4 regions of the Alkalibacterium psychrotolerans genome follow, and region 1 is predicted to be linked to each of the others. Evidence: predicted binding sites of a transcription regulator. Region 1 holds the regulator's gene; each other region holds the start of a gene.

Region 1 (6,134 bases):
CCTGAATGTGGTACCCCAATTTTTTAAAATTCACGCGCATAGTGTAATGTTCAATGTAACCTTCTTTTTCAAGCTTGGAAATACGATTTGAAATAGCAGGGGAAGAAAGAAATGTCTCACTGGCTATTTCTTTTAATGATACCCTGCTGTTTTCCTGTAATATCTGTAGAATTCTTAAATCCATCTGATCCATCTTCTGCGTCCACCTTACTTTCTCTCTATTGAAGTTCTTCGGTCATGACTAATCGTTGAGTAATTGCTCTAATGCTTCCTGCTCTGCTTCCCATTCTTCCAGCATCTCTTCCTGCCTGCTGAGCAGCTGGTCGTTTTCTTTGGATAAGCGCTCGATGGCGTTTGAATCAGTAAACAGTTCAGGCTTGCTTAACTGCGTCTGGACGGCATGGATGGCTTCTTCCACTTCCTCAAGTTTGGCTTCAAGGGCTTCAATGGATCGTGTCAGTTTTCGTTCTTCCTTCTGACGTTCTTTCCTTGCTTCAAAGGACAATTTAGTATCCGTTGCGTTAGTGGTAGTCTGTTCATCAGTTGAGTCAGTTGAACCGGCCTGTTCTTCAAGACTTTCAAGAGCCTCCAGCTCAGATTTTTTCTGAAGGTAGTAGTCATAATCACCTAAATAGAGAACCGCCCCCTCAGCGGATAGCTCAATGACTTTGGTTGCCAGTCGGTTGATAAAATAGCGGTCATGTGAGACGAAAAGCAGCGTGCCTTCATAATCAATCAGTGCATTTTCCAGAACTTCCTTGGAATCAATGTCCAGATGATTCGTAGGCTCGTCCAGAAGGAGGGTGTTGTTTTTCTCCAGAGCCAGCTTGGCCAGCGCGACACGTGCTTTTTCACCACCGCTTAATGAGCTGATGCGCTTATCTGTATCTTCGCCACTGAACAGAAAAGAACCAAGCAGAGTTCGGACTGCCTGCTCTGGAAGAAGGGGGTGGTCATCCCATACTTCATCAAGTACGGTCTTCTTTTCGTTTAATGTCTTCTGTTCCTGGTCGTAATACCCCAGGTCGACTTTTGTGCCTATTTTAATTTCACCACGTATTGGCGGCAATATATTCATGAATGTTTTGAGCAAGGTCGTTTTGCCGACGCCATTAGGCCCTACAATGGCAATGGAGTCTTCCTTGCGAATATCCAGGTCAATGCCCTCTGACACAGGGGCGTTCTCATATCCGATAGCCAAATTTTCTGTCTGAAGGACAACCTGTCCAGATGTTCGATTAGTACTGAACTGAAAGTGAGCACTTTTTTCCTCGTTTTGAGGTCTGTCCACCGTATCCATTTTTTCAAGTTGTTTTCGTCGGGCCTGGGCACGCTTAGTTGTAGATGCCCGGACAATATTCTTGTTGACGAAATCCTCCAGTTTTTCACGTTTCTTCTGCTGTTTTTCATAAACTTTCCATTCGCGTTTAATCTGTTCTGCTTTCTGCTTCAGATAGTTTGAATAGTTACCCGGGAAGTGACTGACGGACCCACGGCTGACTTCATAAATATCCTGTACCACTTTGTCCAGAAAGTAGCGGTCATGAGAGACAATCAGAAGCGCTTTTGGGTAGTTTTGAAGATAGTTCTCCAGCCAGGTTAATGTGTCAATATCCAAATGGTTAGTCGGTTCATCTAGAATAAGCAGATCTTTTTTCTCCAGAAGCAGTTTAGCCAGGGCTAGACGTGTCTTCTGTCCACCGGATAAATTGGCTATGGGTGTGTTATAGTCTTCTTCGTAAAAGCGAAAACCATGCAGGACGGAGCGCATTTCACTTTCAATGCCGTATCCATTCATTTCTCGGAATTGCTGCTGGAGAAGGTCATAGCGGTTAAGTATGTCTGCGTAGCTGCTTGACGACTTATCCAACTCACTGGAACTCAGCTGCTCTTCAATCTGATGCATGTCCTGTTCCAGTTTTTTTACAGGTTCAGCGAGCTTGACGATTTCTTCCCAAATAGTCAGGGAAGATTCCAGTCCCGTATGCTGATCCAAGTAGCCTATGGAACAGTCCTTTTTTTTGTGGATGGCACCCGCATCGGGTTCTTCACGTCCTGACAATATATTTAAGAGCGTTGTTTTTCCGGCACCATTTCTCCCGACCAGTCCGATGCGTGATTTGTTTTTAATTTCCACGCTCACATTGTCAAATAGCTTTTCAGCACCAAAGTAGCGTGCAATTTTTTGTGTTTGTAAAATTATCATAATTGTCCTCAATTTCTATACTGATATCAACCTTAACTTATAGTTTATCATACAGGAAAGTTAAGACAAGAAGAATAAATAGACTGATATTTGAGAATACTTTCAGAGAGAATGATAAAACTCTTCGTTATAAGAAAGTACATTGTTAGCAAACTTTGGCAGTTGTTTAAAATTAGAACGAATAAAATTTAAATATAAAGACGTTTTGCCTTTATTTTACAAGCTTTAGTGGTATAATATTATATGGTTAGTGAAAGATAGTTTGTGAATACACAAACCTGTAAGGCCGGAATTGATTAGAATGATTATAATTGAAAAGCGATTTGCCATTAAAATCATAGATAGATGAGGAGAATAAACATGGCTGAAAAGAAAATACCAAAAGCGACAGCACGAAGACTGCCGCTATACTACCGCTACTTGCGTTTTTTATACGAAGCTGGAAAAGAGAGAGTGTCGTCAGCGAAGTTAAGTGAAGCAGTTAAAGTGGACAGCGCCACTATCAGACGAGACTTTTCATACTTTGGTGCACTTGGTAAAAGAGGGTACGGTTATGATGTAGAAGCATTAATGAACTTTTTCAGTAAAACACTGAATCAGGATCGACTGACAAACGTTGCATTAATCGGAGTCGGTAACTTAGGTCAGGCATTACTGAACTATAATTTTAGACGGAACAATAACATCCGTATCAGTGCAGGTTTTGACGTTAAGGATGAACTAATTGATACCATTCATCAGGGTGTTCCGATTTATGCCATCGATGACATGGTCAACCAGCTGGATATTCAGCAAATTGATGTCGCTATTTTAACTGTTCCTTCCGAAATAGCACAGGAAATGGCTGATAAGTTAGTAGAGGGCGGAGTAAAGGGAATCATGAACTTTACCCCTATCCGAGTAACGGTTCCAGAACACATCAGAGTACACAACGTCGATTTGACGAATGAGCTGCAGACGTTAATTTACTTTATTAATTACTATCAGGATTTTGAAAACGGAGATAGTTCAGGTAAAGCGGATAATCCTTTAAACGACATGTTCTATAATGACTAAATAAAAAACACTTTCCTTTTTACTGGAAAGTGTTTTTTATATTATTCTTTGTTGTCTTTACTTTTTTTGATGCGATAAAATGCTTCAGCCATCCGTGTACCTTGGACAAAGTCCTTCGTTGCAAACAGGGCAAAGAGATAAGAGAAAAAGCCCCAGCCGTTCGATCCTACCGAATCAATTGTAAAGTAGAGAAATAAAAGAAAAAAGACATATTTAAAGCCTATTTGAAACAGTATCTGTTTTTCAGTCATAGTATTTCCTTTCTGTGTTCAAATCTATTTAAACGAGATAAAGGTTCGCCAGAACGGCCACAATATTCATCAGACAATGAGCGATAATCGGTGTCCAGATATTTTTAGTTTTAAAATAGAGCCATGCAAAAACCAGTCCCATTGAGGAGTAAACAAGCAGTAACCCATCAAAGTGAATGAAGGCGAACAGCAGTGAGCTGATGACAGCTGCCCCTATACCGCCAAGTTTTCCATACATTAAGCCAAACAGTGCTTTTCTAAATACAAATTCTTCCATTATAGGTCCTGCAATGCCAATGAGCAGAATAAACAGCGGGTAGCTCCGGACAACTTCTACAAGAAGACGTGTGTTTTCTGATTCCATAGGAGATCCTAGAAAATTCACCTCTATAATACTAGCAACACTCTGAACCAGTAAGGCTATAAAAACACCAGCAAGTCCCCAGATTAATATCGCTGATTTATTTGATTGAAAGGGCTGTTCAAACTCAAACTGCATGTTCCGCCGTCTTTCTATTATGAACATTCCGATAGCACCTAGTGAGAAGAGAACCATTGAGGGAATGAGAAAGGCAATCGCATCCAGTGTATCCGGTAGAAAGAGCGGAATAATACCAGATAACAGCTGAACGAGAAGAAATAATCCAATCATGTGTGTGGCGGCTTTTTTGTTGTTTTCAAGTGGAGACATTACGTTCATCCTTTGTGTTAAATTTACATAATACTAGTAATTTAACACAAAAATAAATCAGTTTCCACAAGAGAGTGAAATGAATAAAATTTTAAGATAGGGCTTGCAAGAATTGTGTGTTTTGAATATACTAAGTATTGGAGTTAGCACTCGAAGATAGAGAGTGCTAACTCACTTGACAGCCACTTAAAAAATGGCTCTAAATAAACTAAATTAAACTATATGGAGGGATTACACCATGTTAAAACCTTTAGGAAATCGAGTGCTTCTTGAAGTGAAGAAGCAGCAAGAAAAGACAGCGAGCGGACTGGTCTTGCCGGATTCTGCAAAAGAAAAGCCACAGACAGCTGTCGTTGTTGCAGTAGGCGAAGGCAAACTGATGGATAACGGTGGACGAGCGGCGATTTCAGTAGCAGTAGGAGACGAAGTGCTGTTCGAAAAATATGCCGGTTCTGAAGTGAAATACCAAGGAAAAGAATATTTGGTCGTTAAAGATACAGACCTTATCGCAATTGTAAATTAATTAAAATACTAACTTACATGAATTGAAGGAGAGGGAATACTTATGGCTAAAGATATTAAATTTTCAGAAGACGCACGTGCAGCAATGCTGCGTGGGGTAGATAAACTGGCTGACACAGTCAAGGTAACATTAGGTCCTAAAGGAAGAAATGTTATCCTCGACAAATCGTTTGGCGCACCTCAAATTACCAACGACGGTGTAACCATTGCTAAAGAAATCGAACTGGAAGACAAGTTCGAGAATATGGGCGCACAGTTAGTGGCGGAAGTTGCCAGCAAAACGAATGATATTGCCGGTGACGGAACCACCACTGCGACAGTTTTAGCGCAGGCAATCGTCAATGAAGGTATGAAAAACGTTACTGCAGGAGCAAATCCTGTCGGAATCCGTCGTGGAATTGAACTGGCTACAAAACAAGCGGTTGAGTCCTTGCGTGAAGCGTCTACTAAAGTGGAAGATAAAGAATCCATTGCTCAAATCGCAGCTATTTCATCTGGTGATGAAGAAATCGGACACCTGCTTGCAGACGCTATGGAGCGTGTTGGAAGTGATGGCGTTATTACTATCGAAGAATCCCAGGGGATCGAAACAGAATTGGATGTTGTTGAAGGGATGCAGTTTGACAGAGGTTATTTGTCACAGTACATGGTAACGGACAATGAAAAAATGGAAGCTAACCTGGACAATCCATATGTCTTAATCACTGACAAGAAAATCTCTTCTGTTCAGGAAATTCTGCCAGTACTTGAAAACATCATGCAGCAGAACAGACAGCTGTTGATTATTGCAGACGACATTGATGGCGAAGCACTTCCAACACTAGTCTTGAACAAAATCCGCGGAACACTGAACGTTGTTGCAGTTAAAGCACCAGGATTTGGTGACCGTCGAAAAGGCATGCTTGAAGACATTGCTATCTTGACAGACGGTACAGTTATCACAAGTGATCTAGGACTTGATTTGAAAGACGTAACCATTGACCAGCTGGGAACAGCCGGTAAAGTCGTGGTAACAAAAGACGACACGACTGTTGTAGAAGGTGCAGGAGAAAAAACGCATATCGAACAGCGTGTAGCAATGCTGCGTGCTCAGGCAGAAGAAACAACGTCTGAATTCGACCGTGAAAAACTTCAGGAGCGCATTGCGAAACTAGCAGGCGGTGTTGCTGTCATCAAAGTGGGAGCGGCTACTGAAACAGAAATCAAAGAGCGCAAGCTACGTATCGAAGATGCTTTGAATGCTGCACGTGCGGCAGTTGAAGAAGGTGTCATCGCTGGTGGTGGAACTGCGTATATCAATATTCTTGAAAAACTTGAAGGTATTGAAGCGGAAGGCGACGAAGAAACTGGAGTGAAAATTGTTCTCCGTGCTCTTGAAGAACCCGTACGCCAGATTGCCTCAAATGCC
Region 2 (6,134 bases), on a different contig from region 1:
ATGACTAGTACCCCAAACAGTGAGGCTGTGACGGGTTCCACCATGGCTGAAACAGAGGCCGCAGTCGGTGAGGCTTTTTCCAGACCTTCGACATATAAGAAGAAAGAGACCTCGGCTCCAAAAACTCCCAGTAATATCATCCATAACAAATCAGGTGAGGTCGTAACGGAAAGGGCTTCGTCAAAATCCATAAAAAACGGCAGGATCAAAGAGAACGTGAGAAAAGCTGTTATTAATATACTTTGCGGCTCACCGTGTTCCCCTGCTTTTTTAAAGCCGAATAAAAACATGGCGTAAGACAATCCAGCTCCTAGACCGGTCAAAATGCCAAAGAGGGTTACGCCTTCCGACCCCATATCATACACTTCGGTCATCAAGACGATACCGGCTGTTACCGCGCCTATCGCCAGCCATTTAAACAGTGTCGCCTTTTCAATGTTAAATATAAAGGATATCAGCAGGACGAAAATGGGTGCAGTGTACATTAAAGTTGCTGCTACAGCAATACTAGCCTCTGAAATACTCACCGCATAAAAGATAAAGTTCCCGGCCACACCAATACCTGCGACTAAGGACCACAGAATCAATTTCTTGTTCCAGCCCGAGGGCTTCAATGCATACCAGATACTCACCCCTATCATGCCGATAAATCCTCTATAAAACGAAATCGTGAGCGGATCCCAGCCCTTGTCCATTAGAAAACCGTACAAGCCGCCTGAGAGTCCCCAGAATATAGCAGCCAAAACGACGTAGCCTATTCCACCAAAATGCATAATAAATCCTCTATAACTGTTATTTTCGTAATAATAACTATATGTACTGATACATGTAAAGTTATACACCCGATACAAGGTGATTAACATATTATTCAAAATAACAGTTTAATACAATTGATACCACTTGTGAATTTCAATCAAAATTAGCAAAACAACATAACGCTAGACCATTCGCTTAGTATTTTCAAAAACACCTCATCAAAATGGCTATATTATGTAAAAAAGAGCAATTGCAGGAAATGACAATTGCTCTTTTTGTAGGTGAATAGACATTTATTATTCGAAGTCGATAATCAGTTTCAACGCCTTATTTTCAGAGGCATTTTCAAAAGTCTTATACGCCTCTAAAATATCATCAAAGTGATAGTGATGCGTCACCAGTTCCTTCGGCGTGATTTTACCTGATTCTACTGTCTTCAGTAGCATTGGTGTCGTATAGGTGCTGACCAAACCGGTTGAAATATTGATATTCTTGATCCACAGTGTTTCCAGATGCAGTTCCACGCTCTGGCCGTGTACACCGATATTGGCAATATTCCCTCCTGGAGCAATAATTTTCTGACAGATATCGAATGTCTGCGGATAGCCGACAGCCTCCATGGCTACGTCTACTCCAATGCCGTCTGTCATATCCATTATCTGCTTGATGGCATCATTTGCATCCTTGGAGTTGACCGTGTGGGTGGCACCAAACTTCTTGGACATTTCCAGTCGGTTCTCATCCAGATCAATCATAATAATTTTACCTGGTGAATAAAATTGAGCTGTCAGTAAAGCTGCCATGCCGATTGGACCGGCTCCAACAATAGCAACAGTAGAACCCGGTTCAACGTGAGCAGACAGCACCCCAATTTCCAGCCCGGTTGGCAGAATATCACTCAGCATAACCAGACTGTCATCATCCATCCCTTTTGGTACATGGTGGAGACTGTTATCCGCATGCGGAATACGCACATACTCTGCCTGCGTGCCATCAATCAAATGGCCTAAAATCCATCCGCCGTCCTCACAGTGAGCATAAAGTCCCTTTTTACAGTAGTGGCATTTTCCACAGGATGTAACGCAGGAAATGAGTACCTTGTCCCCTACTTTGAAATTGGATACCCCACTGCCGACTTCCTCTACAACTCCGACTCCTTCATGTCCAATGGTCAATCCATTTGGAACCTCAGGTACGTGACCCGCCATAATGTGCAAGTCTGTCCCACAGATAGTTGATTTGACAAGCTTGACGACTGCATCTGTACTTTTTTCTACCTCGGGTTTCTCCTTATCCAAAACTTCTTTCTTATCTACTCCAGCAAACGAAAGCGCCTTCATTTTATTTCCTCCTTTTCCCTTATGTACTAACTACAACTGCCTAATGCTCATATCTGAACAATTATATTCACGTTTACCTTAAAAGAACGACAGCATTCCGGCAATCAATATCCTCAGTATTATTTAATTTTTTCACAAACAAAAACAATCATCTTTATTAAGCTATTGCAGCCCAGAACAAGACGATTGTTTCACTTTTTGTCTTAAAATGTATCTCTTTGATTACGCAAGTCGGTGAACATACTCAAATCTCTTGCCTGCATAAATAAGTTGATGTGCTTCTCTTTTTTAATTGTTGACGGCAGTGTTGGCTGGTCTTTTTCCCGAAGATTCCTGACTTCTTTAAGAGCTGTTTCGATTTCCTTGTTTTCCGGTTCAATGGACTGAGCAAAGCGCAAATTGGTTTCAGTATACTCATGACCTGCATAAACCTTTACTTCGCCTTCCAGCGAGTTGAAAAATTTCAGGGCATCAAACTGGGCCTGATAGTCTTTCGTGAAAACGCGGCCGCAGCCGGCAGAAAATAAGGCATCGCCGCAAAAGAGGTGCTGGTCCATTAAATAGCTGATGTGCTCTTCTGAGTGTCCCGCTGTTTTAATAACGTCTACCTTTTTACCAAAAAGTTCGAACTGGTCGCCGTCTTTTACCACCTCAGTCACTAGACTCTCCGTTTCAATTGGTCCATATACGGGAGTATCAGGATAACTTTCCAGAACTTTTTCAAGTCCGTCGATATGATCATGATGTTTGTGTGTCAGTAAAATCGCGTTCAGATTAAACTCATTCTGCTTTAAGTAGTGTAGGACGCCCTCTGCTTCTCCGGGATCGACTACCACTGCTTCTTTTCCTTCTTCAATCACCCAAATATAATTATCAGATAATGCTTTGATTGGAATAACCTTCATCCGTTTCACTCCTAATCCTAAAAATGTATACTGTTCTTATTTTAGTATAGCAGATTGCATTTATTTGAGAGAATTATTGGATTTTATAACAATCGTTCTTTCTAAGCGCGTTTAAAAAAGCCTTGATTTGACAACGAAAACAGAAAATTTACTTTGATACTCAAAATATATTTCTATGTGTCTCAATTTCTGCTATTATATTCCTATAAGAAGTTTATAGGGGGAAATGATTTATGGTTGAATTCAAACAGAATATTCGGGGTAATGTGGCTTTAGGGGTCAATCCGGTAGGTTTGAAGCAGGAAGTTTTAAATCAAATAAATTACGTTAAAAGTAAAGGAACTTATAATGCACCGAAAAAAGTACTGATTATTGGTGCTTCATCAAGTTACGGACTCGCAACTCGCATCAGTCTCGCTTTTGGTGCCGGTGCAGATACAATTGGTGTCTCTTTTGAAAAAGGACCGAAAAGTGAACGTAACTTGGGAACAGCCGGCTGGTACAATAATACTGCCTTCAAAGAAGCCGCTGAAAAAGAAGGCCTGATTGCCAAGAACTTTGTCATGGATGCCTTCAGTCATGAAAGCAAGCAGCAAGTGATTGACTATATCAAGGAAGAGTTTGGCGGAAAAGTCGACTTGGTTGTCTACAGTCTCGCAAGCGGTCGCCGAACAGATCCGGATACTGGAGAAACCTACACCTCCTCTATTAAATCAATTGGCGAGAGCGTCGTTGGTCCAAACATTAACATGCAAAAAGAAGAGTTTTTCACCGATACACTTGAACCTGCGACAGAACAGGAAATAGCTGATACCGTTAAAGTCATGGGCGGTGAAGACTGGGAACTGTGGATGAAAGCATTGAAAGAAGCGGATGTTTTAAGTGAAGGCGTTCTGACGACAAACTACTCCTATTTGGGCAGCGAACTGAACCGTCCTTACTACGGTGGCGGAACATTGGGTCGTGCGAAAGCCGACTGCGATGAAAAAGCAGACAACATCAATGAACTGCTTACTGACATCAACGGGAAAGCGCTGATTGTTGTAGCGACTGCCGTTACGACTAAAGCCAGCTCCGTTATTCCTTTCTTCCCTGTCTACTGCATCGGCTTGTACAAAGTGATGGAAGAAAAAGGAACGCACGAGACACCTATCATGCATCAGGACCGCATTTACCGTGACATGATTTACGGTGAGAATCCTGAGTATGATGAAAAAGGCCGTCTGAGACCGGACAGCTGGGAACTGGACAGCGATACCCAAGCTAGGGCAAAAGAACTTATTTATAAATTAAATCAGGACAACTTCAATTCCGACATGACGGCTTATGACCTCTTCTATAAAGAATTCTCTAACTTGAGCGGCTTTATGGTCGATAATTATGAAGAACAGGATGTCACAATTGACGACCTGAAAGCAATGGAATATTAGTATTAAGTCAAATATGAGAAAAGAGACCAGCATCCGTAGACGCTGGTCTCTTTTTTCTTTTTGTAAAAGATTTTTAAGCCTTGAGAGTCGTGTCTTTTTAAACTAAACTTTTATTCGGAACTACTTTTCCGGTAAATGACTAAAACTTTTCCAAATACGCTGTCATCGACACAACTTTCTTACTAAAATTGAAAAACTCATACCGATAGCGGTTAATCGGCATGAGTTTTTCCTTATTGTCGCTTTACTTGTATCAATTAAGTGCTAATCGACACAAGTATAGCGAAATAACAGCGGATAAAGCGTGTCCTGATGAAACTGACACACTTTAACACCTTATCACAGTCCCCACCGACAGCTTTTTATGTCAACATGCGTAGCATCTCTCATAGGTACCCCTTCAGCCTCCAGTAACGCCCACTGCTCTTTCCATCCCGGAGCCGGACGTCCTGCGTGATTGACTACACGGTGACAAGGATAACTACCGTAAAAATCAGCTTGACTCAGAACTTTTCCCACTAGTCGGGCACTCTTTTCTCTCCCAATCAGCCGGGCAATCTGACCATACGTCGCAACTTTTCCTCGGGGTATTTCGTCTACTACTGATAGAATTTCGTAAACTAACTGTTCATCCATGAGTGCCCTCCTGCATCATTTCTTATAGACATATATTAGCCTTAGTTATTAAGATTATGATACCCTTAATATAATTGTATTATATTAACACTTCGACCACAAACTGTTTCACATGAAACAAAATGATGAAATTCCTCGTTATTACTTTAAAAAGTCCTCCAGAGATTTCCTGGAGGACCTGGATTTACTTAAACCATTTCTTTTTCCATGAAGAACAGAGACAAGCCGCCCAGACCGACATGGGTTCCTACAGCGACGCCCATCTGCATAATGTAAATGGTGCCGTCGAAGTCTGTCTCCTGCACAAGCTTTTCTTTCAGCTCCAAGGCAATGTTTTCGTCATTTGAATAGCCGATGATAATAAAGTTCGTCCATTTCGTATCGACCCGTTTCTTAAATTCTTCGACGTAATACTTCAGAGCTTTTTTAGTCCCTCTAACTTTGGCCTCAATATGTCCTTTCGCATCTTTCATACTCATGATGGGTTTCACTTTTAAAAGGCTGCCGATAAACGCACCCGTATTTGAGATGCGTCCGCTTTTCGTTAAGTTATGCAAATCATCCACGCATAAAAAGTGTTTCACTTGTTTTTTATGTGTTTCATTGAAAGCTACCAGATCTTCAAATGTATAGCCTTCTGCAAGCAACTGAGCCGATTTAAGCACCAGCCAGCCACTGCCATGACTCATGGACCAGGAATCGACCACATGGATTTTTACATCTGAATCTTCGTATTTTTCATAAAACGTATCTCGTGCGAGTTCAGCCGTTTGATAGGACGCACTTGTCCCACTCGACATACAGATACACAAGAATTCATTATAGCCCTCTGCCATCGCCTCTTCAATAATACTCAAGTAGGTATCCGGACTGGGAGCGCCTGTCGTCGGCAATTTTTCCATATCAGGCAGGCGTTCAAAAAACTGATCTGAGGTTATGTCTATTTTATCACGGTAGTTAGCGCCTTCAATTTCAATATTTAACGGTGCCACGCCAATGTTATACCGTTCGATAATCTCCTTGGATAAATCACACGTCGAATCTGCCATAAGTTTAATCATTTTAAT
Region 3 (6,134 bases), on a different contig from region 1:
TGTTTTACACGTTTAGGCTGATATAAGGTGAGTGTAATCAGTTCATCATCATAAGAGGTCAGGCGAATGGCTTTCTCTGATAAAGTCTTCTCAGTGGGTGTCAGTTTTCTAAGGGAAGATAGCGTTACGTTTATAAATGTAATAACGAAAGGAGAGGCGGGCAAGGTCAGGAACTTCATATAATTAAAATCTTCATAGATTAAATAGTTCTTCATCACATTGCCCTCTTTCTAAATAAGTGTAGATTAATCATAGCTTTATCTAATCAAAAATACCATTTTCAATGTTAATTTTTTAAGTTCAAGACCCGAAATACGCACTGATTTTGCCGAAACATTGACACAATAGGAACTTTTGGTAATCTTGTTAGTTATTGAACAATGTTTATTTGAAATTTTAAAAAAATTAAATAAAAAGCTTTCCTTTAGTCTTTTAATTTGTTAAACTATTCACATAAGATACGTAAGGAGAGAATAAGCTTATGAAAAAAGTAATGTGCGCTTTACGATTTGTCTTCCGTAACGGTGAAACCTGGACAGTACGCCGTGAACATATTGGAGACTTATGGATAAAGCAAGTAACAACAAGTTTTGGTCGAATTGGTGATGAATTTCAGGAAATCCATCCATGTGAATCTTTGAAAATAGAGATTGCTCATGAGGCAGACAGTGTTAATTCTGATGACATTAACAAAGGCGGACTGGAAGCCGGTATGTTTGCCAGAGTAGCTCAGTTCCAGGATATCGAAATGATGGATATTTTGTACAGAGACCGCTTGAATGGTGAAAAACGCATGGCTGTTGAAAAAGACAGAATCTATTTCCCATATAAAGCACTAGATACTGATGGACACGACAACGCTTATCAGTCGTCAGCTGTTCATGGCGACAAACTGTACATTGTAGTGGATCCTGAACGAACAGTCGAAGAAGTATACCCTTCGCTGAGCACCGCCCTTTAACTATGTGTTCCCTTACCTCAGTCAGATGGATAACCCTCATCTGGCTGTTTTTTTTGCGTGAAAATTGTTTTTCATTAGACAAATGGGTAAAATGGATAGGAACGCAGAAAGGATGAGCACAGTGACAAACAGACATTATTCAGAACCATTCACATTTAAAAGCGGTGTAACGTTAAAAAATCGCTTTATCATGGCTCCAATGACCACTAAAATGAGTTTTTTCGATGGCGTAATTACGGAAGACGAAAAAAAGTACTATTACCTCAGAAGTAAAGATGCCGGGGCAGTTGTTACAGCCGCTGCAAATGTTTCGGAAGGAGGAAAAGGCTGGGAAGGCGAGCTGGGTATCCATGATGACCGACATCTGGACGGTTTAGCAGACTTGGCTTCGACTATCCAGAGAAACGGGACCAAAGCCTTTATCCAGCTCTACCACGGTGGACGCATGACGAATTCTTCTGTTTTAAGAGGCACTCAGCCAGTTTCAGCAAGTGCAGTCAAAGCGGAGCGTCCGACTGCAGAAGAACCGAGAGCGCTGGAAGAAAAAGAAATTTATCAGATTATTGAGGACTTCAAGCAAGGGACTATTCGAGCCATTCAAGCAGGCTTTGACGGCATTGAATTGCACGGAGCTAACACCTATTTAATCCAGCAATTTTTCTCTCCGCACTCTAACCGCCGGGAAGATAAATGGGGAGGCAGTCTGGAGAATCGTTTCCGCTTTGCCGATCTCCTTACAGATACAGTTATCGAGACGGTTAAGGCTTATGCCGACCGTCCCTTTGTGGTAGGGTATCGTTTTTCACCGGAAGAGTATGAGACGCCTGGTATTCGTTTTGAAGATACACTGTATCTAGTGGATAAGCTTGCAGACAAACCCCTGGATTACCTGCATGTGTCATTAGGAAAATATGACTGGAAATCACAGTCCGATGAGTATCAGGAGAAGCCAATGCTGGCCTATCTACATGAAGTGATTAATGACCGCACGGCCTTTATGTCTGTTGGAGATGTAAGGGGCGGAGAAGACGCTCTTGAAGCATTGAAATACAGTGATTTAGTGGCTTTGGGACGCGTGATGCTAGCTGATCCACACTTTGTCAGTAAAGTATTGAACGACCGTGAAGAAACCATTCGCTTTACTGTTGCGGATGAAGATCGGGAAGAACTGTTACTGACGAATGGTGTCTGGCAGTTTATGATGAATATGATGGCTGACCGAATCAACTAAAATAGTCTAATGATGAATCATGAAAGGAGAGTCAAAGTGGATAAAGCATTGATACACATTGATTATACGAATGATTTTGTGGCAGAAGACGGGGCATTGACCAGCGGTGAACCAGGACAGGCTATTCACGATGACGTACTGGCTCTTACGAAGACATTTTATGAAGACGGGCAGTTTATTGCCTTTACTATAGATAAGCATCTGGAAAATGATGCTTACCATCCTGAGAGTCGTCTGTTTCCGCCTCATAATATAGAAGGAACTAAGGGTAGAGAATTGTATGGCGAACTGGAAAGTTATTTTCAAAGTATTAAGGATTCAGATAATGTCTTCTACACAGATAAAACACGCTACAGTGCGTTTAATGGGACTGAACTGGAGTTGAAACTGCGTGAGCGCGGAATTCGAGAAGTCCATCTTATTGGAGTAGTAACGGATATTTGTGTTCTGCATACAGCTGTGGATGCCTACAACAAAGGCTTCAAAATCGTTGTTCATGAAAAAGCGGTGGCCAGTTTTAATCAGACGGGGCATGAATGGGCTTTATCTCACTTCAAAAATACGCTAGGTGCAGAAGTAATCTAGCGACAATTATAAGCTATAAAAAACCGACTTATTATTTTTCTCAAACAATTGAGAAAGATAATAAGTCGGTTTTTATTTATGATTAATAATATTGTCGTCTTAATCCAAGCTGGCTATATTACAAATCATTAGCTGAACTGAATATAAACAGTCAAGTCATAGGGTTCGGAACCTTTTTCCATTGAATCAAGATCCGGATTAAACTGTTTAAACGGCCCGCCTGAAATATAGGCAAAACTCATAACGACGGCTGACTGAAGATAAAACAACGCTTCTCTTGTATGGTGTTCAGGTGATTTTCCCAAGTATATATCTTCGACATAAACTTCCATTTCATTGGTCTGATTAGGAATTAACTTGACTTTTTTCGTGCGGTAGCTTTCATATTGATAAATTTTTTCTTTACACGCTTCAATGTCTTCGTCTCGTTTTCCAGCATAAATACGCTTGGAGTAATCCTTACGAATAACTTTTTCAACAATAGAATCAATGACCGTCTGATTATTGGTAATGTCGCTGGCCGAAAAACTGATTTTATGCTGAGTGTTTAAGGATTGCCCCTCTTTGTGATTTTTTAAGGGTTTAGTTTTTATTAACTGATCAGACTCATTAGTTATTTTTTTTAGGAAGTGCTTGACACTGTCATAGATACTCAAATGTACTCCTCCTATCTGTCTTGCTATCTAACAGGGGTTAATTAGAATCATTCTACATTAGATAACGATTCATATTTTAATTCTATCGAAAAGACACAATTTGTTCAAACATTTTCGCTTATCAATTGTAAAATTAGTCTCTGAAAACGTTTTTGAGTGGAAAAATTTGATTTATTTCATCTAAATAGGGATTTCCTTCACCGAGGATAGTTTGCAGAATCTCACTCGCACGGTGGATAGAGATGTGTTCAAAGAGGGAAGTTAACGAAACAGGCCGATGACCGATTAAGTGAACAGCCAGTTCTTTTTTGATAATATTCAGCTCTTGAGGCGGTTCGTTATGCATAGGAAAAGAAAATTTTTCCTGAATATCTAAAGAAATCATCTTAATAGTATAGTATAAATGTGCCGACTTGCGTGTCATTTCCGCCAGTCGCTTCGAAGACAGCGGCAAGATCAGCTCATGAAAATGTCTGATCTTTAGACAGATATCAGTTGTGGACAGGCTCTCACTATAGAGTACATTGTGAAAAGCAATCCAGCTAGAATTTTTCTTTACGGTACCTTTTTCAGGTGAAAAAAACAGTTCACCCAGTACGTAAGGGCAGCGCTGTGAAATGCCGATACATTTACCAATCTGCTGGATAAAGGCATAATCAACTTTCATGTATTGAAAATAGCGAGTCATGACTTGAGAACTCGTTTCCTTTGTTTTTAAAATACTCCCACACGTCTGGTAAACAACCGTATTGTAATCTGTTCCAGCATGTGTGGATATATCCTGTATGTAAAACGTTTCTTGCGTCAGCAGTAGGGGGTACTGCTCAATAGCTTCGTCCAGACACTGCATGAGAGTATCTGCTTCGACTTTTAATGTTCGCCTAGAATTGATGCGAGGCTGACCGATAAGGTACTCTGCCGGTTTCTCATTTATAACTGAATTTGTATAGTGGTTTGATAGTTGGCGAAAAATAAATTCCGATTCTTTATTACCTGATTGCGTCATGAATCAAGCTCCTTTTCAAACGAATTTAAGATAAGATAACGCTTACAATATAATATGAAACAATCCCAACAAAAATAGTGTATCATATCACAATGTTTAAAGATAGATGGCTTTACAGTGATTTAGATTATAATTTAATGAAAAAATACATCTTTATACTATGAAAGAACCATTTATCGGTCTGATTTCTCAATTTCATGTCATTTAAGTCTACAATCCTGCTGAATCGGCGTTTTGAATGAGAAGAAATCAGCGAGTATAGTTTGAAGTGAACAAGGCCTTGTATCACAGTTAAGGATGTTTTCAGATGACAAATACATTAACAGAAGAAATGGCGGCTGATTTTTATGAGGTGCATGATTCGATTGTTTATGGCATACTCAAACACTGCAGTATTACCTGTATGCATAGAGATTATGACGATTATGTGCAAATAGGTCGCTTGGCTCTTCTCACAGCTTACGAAAGCTTTCCGCAACCAGTCATAACGGATGAGCAGTTCTATCAGTTCACGGGTTTTGCCTACAGAAAAGTGTACTGGACAATTCTTGATTATATTAGAAAAGAAGCGAGACAGAGAAGTGAAGTCTGTTCTTTGCCTGAAGAAACAGAAAGTCTCAGAGAGTTTTCATGTGATGGCTTTGAACTCGATTGGATCGAAGCATACAGTCTAAGGCAATTTATAGCTACGTTATCGTTATGTGAAAGACGGTATATTGAAGAACGTGTCCTGAACGGTCTGTCAATTACAGCCATTTCTGAGAAATATCAGACAAGCCGGAAAACTGTGTATAGCTGGCGGGACAAAGTTAGACTTCGCTTAAAGCAGCAGTCGGCTAGTCAAACTAAGGAGGAAAGCAAATGGTGAAAAAACTCATTATCGATCCAGGACACGGTGGAAAAGACCCAGGTGCGGTTGCTTTTGGAGTCAGGGAGAAAGACTGGACGTTGAAAATAAGTCAGTATCAGTATCACCGGTTTAAAGAGTTAGGGGTCAATGTAGAAATGACGCGTCACGACGACATTACATTGGAGCCGGTAGCCCGAATCAGCCGAGTGAAAAATAGTGCCGATATTTGTATTAGCAACCATTTTAATGCCTTTAACGGTTCAGTAAGGGGCGTGGAAGTCATTCATTCCATCCATGCCTCTCCACGACTATCTCAGTCAGTTGCTCAGAAGTTAGTGGAACATACCGACTTACCTCTTCGAAGAGTCTTCAGCCGGTCATTGCCGAACAAAAAGCACGATTATTACTTTATGCACAGGCTGACTGGTTCGACTCAGACTATTATAATAGAGTACGGCTTTATTGACCAAAGGGATGATCACGCGTATTATCTGACAGTAGAAAATATGTATGCGGCGGCCGAAGCCGTTATTGAAACTGTCTGCAATGATATGGGTGTATTGTACAAAGCTGTTCCACATAAAAAGTTGCTTCAGTCAAGTAATGGAGGGACTGCAGAAGTTCAGTTAAGTAACAAAGAGTTTCTTAGACCACTAGTTCAAGGTCAGTCGGCTAGCGGTAAAGGGGTAAGGAGCATTCATGAGGGGAAGCTGCGTTTTTATAATAAGCCCAGCTGGAAGGACATAGATGTTTTCGGCTACATGAGTAAAGGACAGGTGTTTCCGATTGTACTCGAGAAACTTTCGGTTGGCAAAGGTGAGCAGTACAAAGTGAGAAACAGTAAA
Region 4 (6,134 bases), on a different contig from region 1:
TGTTTCCTTTCATGTAATCTCCGATATAGCCGCCGTTCGTTGCTACAACGGCTACGGCTTTAGCTGTATCCAGGCAGCTTCCACCTCCGATAGTTACAATGACATCACAATTATTTTCTTTCAGAATATCGAGTGCTTCATCTACATATGTGTCAGTTGGTTCAGAATTCGCACCAAGGTAGGGGTAGACTGTCAGACCTTCTTCTTCCAGGTAACGGGTGACTGTTTTCACATAACCCATTTTTTCAATAATATTATCACTGATGAGAAGCACTTTTTTTCCAAATTTTTTGGACGTATCACCTACGCGCGATAGGGAATCTGGTCCATAAAAGACTTCAGTGGGCATTTCAATTTTGTGAATTGACATAGTTAAGGGTTCATCCTTTCAATAGAAGAGTGGGTTTGGATTTTAAATTTTGTCTGTTCTATACTGTGCTGTAACAACTTTTCGGCGTGTATAGAATTCAACACTGTCTTTACCATTGGCATGCAAATCGCCATAGAAAGAATCTTTCCATCCAGAGAATGAGAACCAGGCAATTGGAGCAGGGACTCCTAAGTTTATTCCGATCATTCCAGGGTCAACGTTTTCTCTGAAATAGCGGACAGCTCGGGTATCATTTGTGAACAGGCAGGCACCATTGGCAAAGTTAGACTGGTTGGTTACTTCGACAGCTTCCTTGACATCTTTAACACGGACAATGGAGACAAAAGGAGCGAATATCTCGTCTTTCCATATAGTCATATCGGTAGAGACATTATCAAAAATAGTTGGTCCGACGAAGTAGCCGTCTTCAGGAATATCCTCACGCCCATCTAGAAGAATTTTTGCGCCTTCTTCAGTTCCTTTTTCAATATAGTTAAAGGTTCGTTCCTGATTTTCTTTTCGGATGACAGGTCCAAGGAAAGTGGTATCGTCCTGACCGTTACCAATTTTAATATCTTTAGCCGCAGCAACAAATTTATCCAGGAACTCATCAGCAATGTCTTCTTGAAGTGTTAAAACTGATCCAGCCATACATCTTTGTCCAGCTGAGCCGAATGCGCCTCCAATAATCTTTGGAATAGCATCGTCTAAATCTGCATCATTTAAAACTGTCACGTGGTTTTTAGCTCCCGTTAGAGACTGGACGCGTTTCATGTTTTCTGTCCCTTTTTGATAGACATAACGTCCAACTGGTTCAGATCCGACAAATGACACAGCCTTAATTAATTTATTTTCCAGAATGCCATTAACGACATCGTGTGCGCCGTATACTACGTTGAAAACACCTTTAGGAATACCAGCTTCCTCAACTAAATCAACAATTTTTTCAATAAGCAGCGGTGTTTTTTCAGACGGCTTTAGAATAACAGAGTTACCGGCAGCAATTGCCATCGGGAACATCCAGAAGGGTACCATCATAGGGAAGTTAAATGGAGAAATAGCACCCACTACACCAATAGGGTATTTGTAATTCGTTACTTCCACGTCGGTAGCGGCAGTAGAAATTGAATCGCCCATAATTAAGTTAGTAATGGAAGCAGCATTTTCTGTGTTCTCTATTCCTCGCTGAACTTCTCCACGTGCATCAGCAATTGTTTTCCCGTTTTCCAGAGTAATCAGTTGAGCCAATTCTTCACTGTGCTCAATCAGTAGGTTTTGCAGTTTAAACATAAATCTTCCGCGTTTCGGCACACTGACTCTGCTCCAGGTGGTGAATGCTTCCTGTGCTTTTTCAGCCGCTTCATTCAACTCATCTTTAGATGATAGAGGGACTTTTCCAATTAATTCTCCAGTAGCGGGGTTAAAAACTTCTTCAAAATCTGTTGACTTGCTTTCAGTCCATTCACCATTAATATAATTCTTCAAAACTTTCACATTTGACATTGTAAATCCTCCTAATATAGTAATAACCAGAATGTACTAGTAGAACCGGCCCCCTTATGTAATGTTTTGGTTAACTTGTAACTCAATATACAATATAAAACGCTTACAGTCAACTGGTTTTGAGTAAATTTTGAAATAACAGTTGATTATTATGGTTAACTTCTGATAATATTCCATTATGGAAACGCTTTATTAAAATTAGGAGGGTCAATATGTTAGGCATAGTATTAGGTTTATCTTTGATGATGTTTTTAGCTTTCAAAGGATTTTCGATTGTATGGGTTGCGCCATTTTCTGCTGGGATGGTCGCCTTTCTCGGAGGTTTAGAGGTGATGGAATCCTTCACGGGACCGTTTATGAGTGGATTTGCCAATTTTGCGCAGACGTGGTTTCCTGTATTTATGCTGAGTTCAATATTTGGTAAAATCATGGACGATACGGGTATGGCTGAATCAATAGCGGATGCTATCGGTAATGTTATTGGAAAAAAACATGCCTTGTTAGGTGTTTTAATTCCCACTGCTTTACTTACATACGGAGGAATCAGCATGTTCGTAGTGGGGTTCTCAGTTTATCCAGTGGCCTTGAGTCTTTATAGAAAAGCGAACTTGCCGAGATTTTTAATACCCGGTGTAATTACATTAGGTAATTTCACATTCACCATGACTGCTTTCCCGGGATCACCGCAAATTCAAAATCTAATTCCAATGGATTACTTCAACACGACACCAAGAGCGGCACCAATCATTGGGTTGCTTACAGGTCTTTTCATGGCGGTAGTGGGCTACAGTTATCTTTTATGGAGTCAGAAGAAATCTGTCAGTAAAGGTAATGTGTTCAAAGAACCGAAAGATAAAAAAATCATTACCCTTGATAAAGGAAACAAGGCAAATGTTTGGGTTTCCCTTTTACCATTAGTTGTAATACTTATCTCTTTAAATATATTAAATATTCGAATCGAAACGAGTCTGTTACTTGGTATTGGTCTCGCTTTACTGATTAATTTCCGAAAAATTACAGGACTTTTTCCATCTGTCAACGAAGGAGCTCGCGGTTCAATGAATGCAATTGTCAATACATCGGCAGCAGTCGGTTTCGGTTCGGTGGTTCAAGCAACGCCGGCATTTGCAACGATAACTGAAGTGTTATTGAGTATTCCGGGAAGTCCCTTAATTTCTCTAGCTGTCTCAGTTAATTTACTGTCGGGTGTGACGGGATCTGCTTCTGGTGGATTGGGGATATCTCTAGGTGCTTTAGCTGAAGAATATATGGTGATTGCTCAGCAGCAAAATATTAGTCCCGAAGTATTTCATAGAATAGCCTCACTGGCTTCTGGTGGTCTTGATTCTCTTCCTCATAACGGTGCTATTATAACTCTACTTGCAATCTGCGGTTTAACGCACAAGGAGAGTTACTTTGATATGTTTGTGGTGGGAGTGGTCATTCCGATACTTTCATTAGTACCCGCTATTTTCCTGGCTTCAATGGGAATCGTTTAAAACTTGAATTAGATAATGTTGTAGCAAAATCCTTAAGTGGCAAAAAACAGAAGACAAAAATATGCACGCTCCTTAAAAGGCAGGGCTCACCTGCCTTTTAAGGAGCGTGCTTTATTAAGTTCTCGTGATTAAATCAATCAAAATAGTTTATTGCAAAGGAATATGGGGGAGAGTAGAAGCTAGTACCCGATATAAGGATCGATAATAATCCGGCTGCCTTTGATGCCTAACTTTTTAAGTTCTTTTTTTGTAGCCCGGATAATACTTAGTTTACCGGATAAATAATAGTAGGCTTCATTTCCGTGTATTTTTGCTAAAGCCGTATAGGTTTCAATAGTTTGTTCTTTACTGTTCGTGAAAACCGGATGAAAATCTCTATTTTTCTTGCTTACCTCTTCAAAGGTATTTCTATATAAGTGTTTAGATGGAGAGCTGTGCACCAGGTGTATGGGGCGTGTTTCTTCATTTTCAATGCTTTTAATAATGGCTCGTACGGGTGTTATCCCTATACCTGTCGCAATCATTACAATAGGAGAGGTGGTATCTTGAACTTTGAACCAGCCAAACGGTCCTTTTATCTTAACTTGATCACCTTTTGACATGGACAATAGTTGCTTTTTGAAATCACTGATTGGTTCATTAGCGTGAGTAGCAATGAGGAGCTTGCCTTCCTCTGGTATGGAGGACAAAGAGAAAACACGAAAAGGTTGTCCACTGACTTTTCTACCCGGCAAGGTTAACATACCGTGTTCACCAGCTTCCCAAGTCAGATTATCAGGTTTGTTTAAAGTGATAATCGTCAAACGGATTTTCTATGGATTCGATTGTCAATGTATTCTTTTTGAACAGACCTGTAAAATCGCTGAGCTTCATAAATTATTATCTCCTCTATGATACGGATTTAAATTCATTATAACCTAATAGACAGCATAAGCGTAATCATAGGCAACTGTCGAGGTGATGCTTAGAAGATAACGTTAACTCCAGAGGGATAAAACGCTGAGTTAGCATAATAACTAGACATTGAGGTAACTCATCTAATAGGCCACCCACCAGTTAACGGAATAATCAGTTATTGCATAAACTCGGTGAAGTAGAGCGTGCTGAGTTGTCGCAATAATCGAAGATAGAGGTAACTCTGTGGAGAGTAAGACAGCGAGTTGGCTAAATAATCGAAGATTCAGGTAACTCCGTGAACAGTAAGACAGCGAGTTGGCTAAATAACCGAAGATTCAGGTAACTCCGTGAAGAGTAAGACAGCGAGTTAACGTAATAACCAAAGATAGAGGTAACTCGGCTAAGCAGCACCAGTCGGGTTGCCATAATAATCAAGATTAGCAGTAACGCTGATGAGTAAGTGATGATAAGTTAACAAAATAGGCAAAATAGGCCACTATCTAACCAATAAATAATATAAGGAAGTAACTCATGGCTGAGTTACAAAGGGCATCAAAGTGAAACACTATTGTTTTTGAGGCTGAAACTGAATACAAGCAAAAACCCGGAGGTCACTAAATCGTGAACTCCGGGTTATCTATTAATTAATCTCTGACATCTTCCATTTTATCCAGTGCATTCAGATCTTCTTCTGAAATTTCGAAGTCCAACTGTTTGTTTTGGATTATGCGCTCTTCATGAGTCGATTTAGGAAGAGGGATGGTACCTTTGTCTAAGCAGTATCGGATAGCCAATTGGGCAGTCGTGACGCCGTATTTATCAGCCATCTCTTTTAGCTCAGGGCTGTCAAGCAGTTGTCCAGTTGCTAATGGAGAGTAGGCTTCAACGACAATGTCGTGCTTCTCACAGAAGTCCATCAAATCTTTCTGATCTTTACCAATATAAAACGGAATCTGATTAGCCATTGGCACGATATCACAGTTATCCAGGATAGCCTGAAGATCGCTGATACTAAAGTTCGATACACCAATTGCTCTAATTTTTCCATCATTATACAGCTTTTCCATAGCTTTCCAGGAATCAATGTTACCCTGCGTGCAGTCTTTTCCGATGTCATTCCAAGGCCATGGGGCATGAATCAGGTATAAATCAAGATAGTCTACACCTAAATTGGTAATTGTTTCATCAAATGCATCAAGCGCTTCCTGATAGCCTTTGCGTTCAGCAGGCAGTTTGCTTGTGATGAAAACATCTTCTCTGGCAATGTCAAATTCGCGAATGGCTTTTCCAACGTTTTCTTCATTCTGATAGGCAAGAGCTGTATCGATATGTGTGTAGCCATTTCTCAAAGCCATTGTGACAGAGTCATAAGCTTCTTCATTTGGAATCTGCCATGTACCAAAACCGATACTTGGAATAGTTACTCCATTGTGGAACGTAAATGTTTCTTTCTTCATGCTGTGCATTCCTCCTAAAATTTTCACTGTTTCTATTTTACCTAAAAATTTATGAAAATGCTTCCTTTTTGTTTTGTTCTATTATTTGAAGTCAATCATGACGAAGAATTCTCCTTCATACATTCCTTCTCTGTCTGTTTCAAAATGGTGAACAATGACGGTTAGTCGGGCCTCTTCATTTTCTTCTGTAAAAGTAAGTTCTTCAATCGAAAGACTTTGATGCGTTTCAGGCTGGTCAAAGGCTTCGTCTTTCAGAAAGGATAAATCATATGCGAGCAAAGTCTCATCTTCTTGTATGAGCTCAAGAAGAAGCTGATCTTCGTCAACTGTTACCTCAAGTAAAATATCCGCTTCATCTAGTTTAATTATATTGTTACCTGACTCATCACGCATATAATAGGTCGCAAA

The links. Region 1 encodes Rex, which represses fermentation and respiration genes when NADH is low (regulators of the CRP and FNR family bind a similar motif). Its sites were predicted from a motif close to TTGTGAANTANTTCACAA; they were not measured.
Region 2: a site for Rex is predicted at 2,217-2,234, ahead of ACYVLS_RS07295 (zinc-dependent alcohol dehydrogenase family protein). Genes of this name have one in related genera too.
Region 3: a site for Rex is predicted at 4,515-4,532, ahead of ACYVLS_RS11885 (competence protein ComK). Genes of this name have one in related genera too.
Region 4: a site for Rex is predicted at 1,949-1,966, ahead of ACYVLS_RS11970 (GntP family permease). Genes of this name have one in related genera too.

The regions. Positions count from the first base shown of each region.
Region 1 is NZ_BAAGPH010000023.1:35,847-41,980, reverse strand. Features, by position in the region: gene ACYVLS_RS03525 (Lrp/AsnC family transcriptional regulator) at 1-193, opposite strand, end outside; gene ACYVLS_RS03520 (ABC-F family ATP-binding cassette domain-containing protein) at 242-2,206, opposite strand; gene ACYVLS_RS03515 (redox-sensing transcriptional repressor Rex) at 2,567-3,262, shown strand; gene ACYVLS_RS03510 (YdiK family protein) at 3,304-3,513, opposite strand; gene ACYVLS_RS03505 (lysostaphin resistance A-like protein) at 3,542-4,204, opposite strand; gene groES (co-chaperone GroES) at 4,443-4,727, shown strand; gene groL (chaperonin GroEL) at 4,770-6,134, shown strand, end outside.
Region 2 is NZ_BAAGPH010000042.1:9,375-15,508, reverse strand. Features, by position in the region: gene ACYVLS_RS07300 (DMT family transporter) at 1-773, opposite strand, end outside; gene ACYVLS_RS07295 (zinc-dependent alcohol dehydrogenase family protein) at 1,053-2,096, opposite strand; gene gloB (hydroxyacylglutathione hydrolase) at 2,300-3,001, opposite strand; gene fabV (enoyl-ACP reductase FabV) at 3,235-4,431, shown strand; gene ACYVLS_RS07280 (MGMT family protein) at 4,771-5,067, opposite strand; gene ACYVLS_RS07275 (DegV family protein) at 5,256-6,128, opposite strand.
Region 3 is NZ_BAAGPH010000142.1:347-6,480, reverse strand. Features, by position in the region: gene ACYVLS_RS11910 (alpha/beta hydrolase) at 1-215, opposite strand, end outside; gene ACYVLS_RS11905 (hypothetical protein) at 482-961, shown strand; gene ACYVLS_RS11900 (NADH-dependent flavin oxidoreductase) at 1,083-2,192, shown strand; gene ACYVLS_RS11895 (cysteine hydrolase family protein) at 2,229-2,777, shown strand; gene ACYVLS_RS11890 (hypothetical protein) at 2,906-3,433, opposite strand; gene ACYVLS_RS11885 (competence protein ComK) at 3,567-4,439, opposite strand; gene ACYVLS_RS11880 (sigma-70 family RNA polymerase sigma factor) at 4,747-5,307, shown strand; gene ACYVLS_RS11875 (N-acetylmuramoyl-L-alanine amidase family protein) at 5,301-6,134, shown strand, end outside.
Region 4 is NZ_BAAGPH010000142.1:16,678-22,811, reverse strand. Features, by position in the region: gene ACYVLS_RS11980 (iron-containing alcohol dehydrogenase) at 1-370, opposite strand, end outside; gene ACYVLS_RS11975 (CoA-acylating methylmalonate-semialdehyde dehydrogenase) at 413-1,873, opposite strand; gene ACYVLS_RS11970 (GntP family permease) at 2,086-3,372, shown strand; gene ACYVLS_RS11965 (FAD-dependent oxidoreductase) at 3,552-4,175, opposite strand; gene ACYVLS_RS11960 (aldo/keto reductase) at 4,914-5,726, opposite strand; gene ACYVLS_RS11955 (DUF4153 domain-containing protein) at 5,808-6,134, opposite strand, start outside.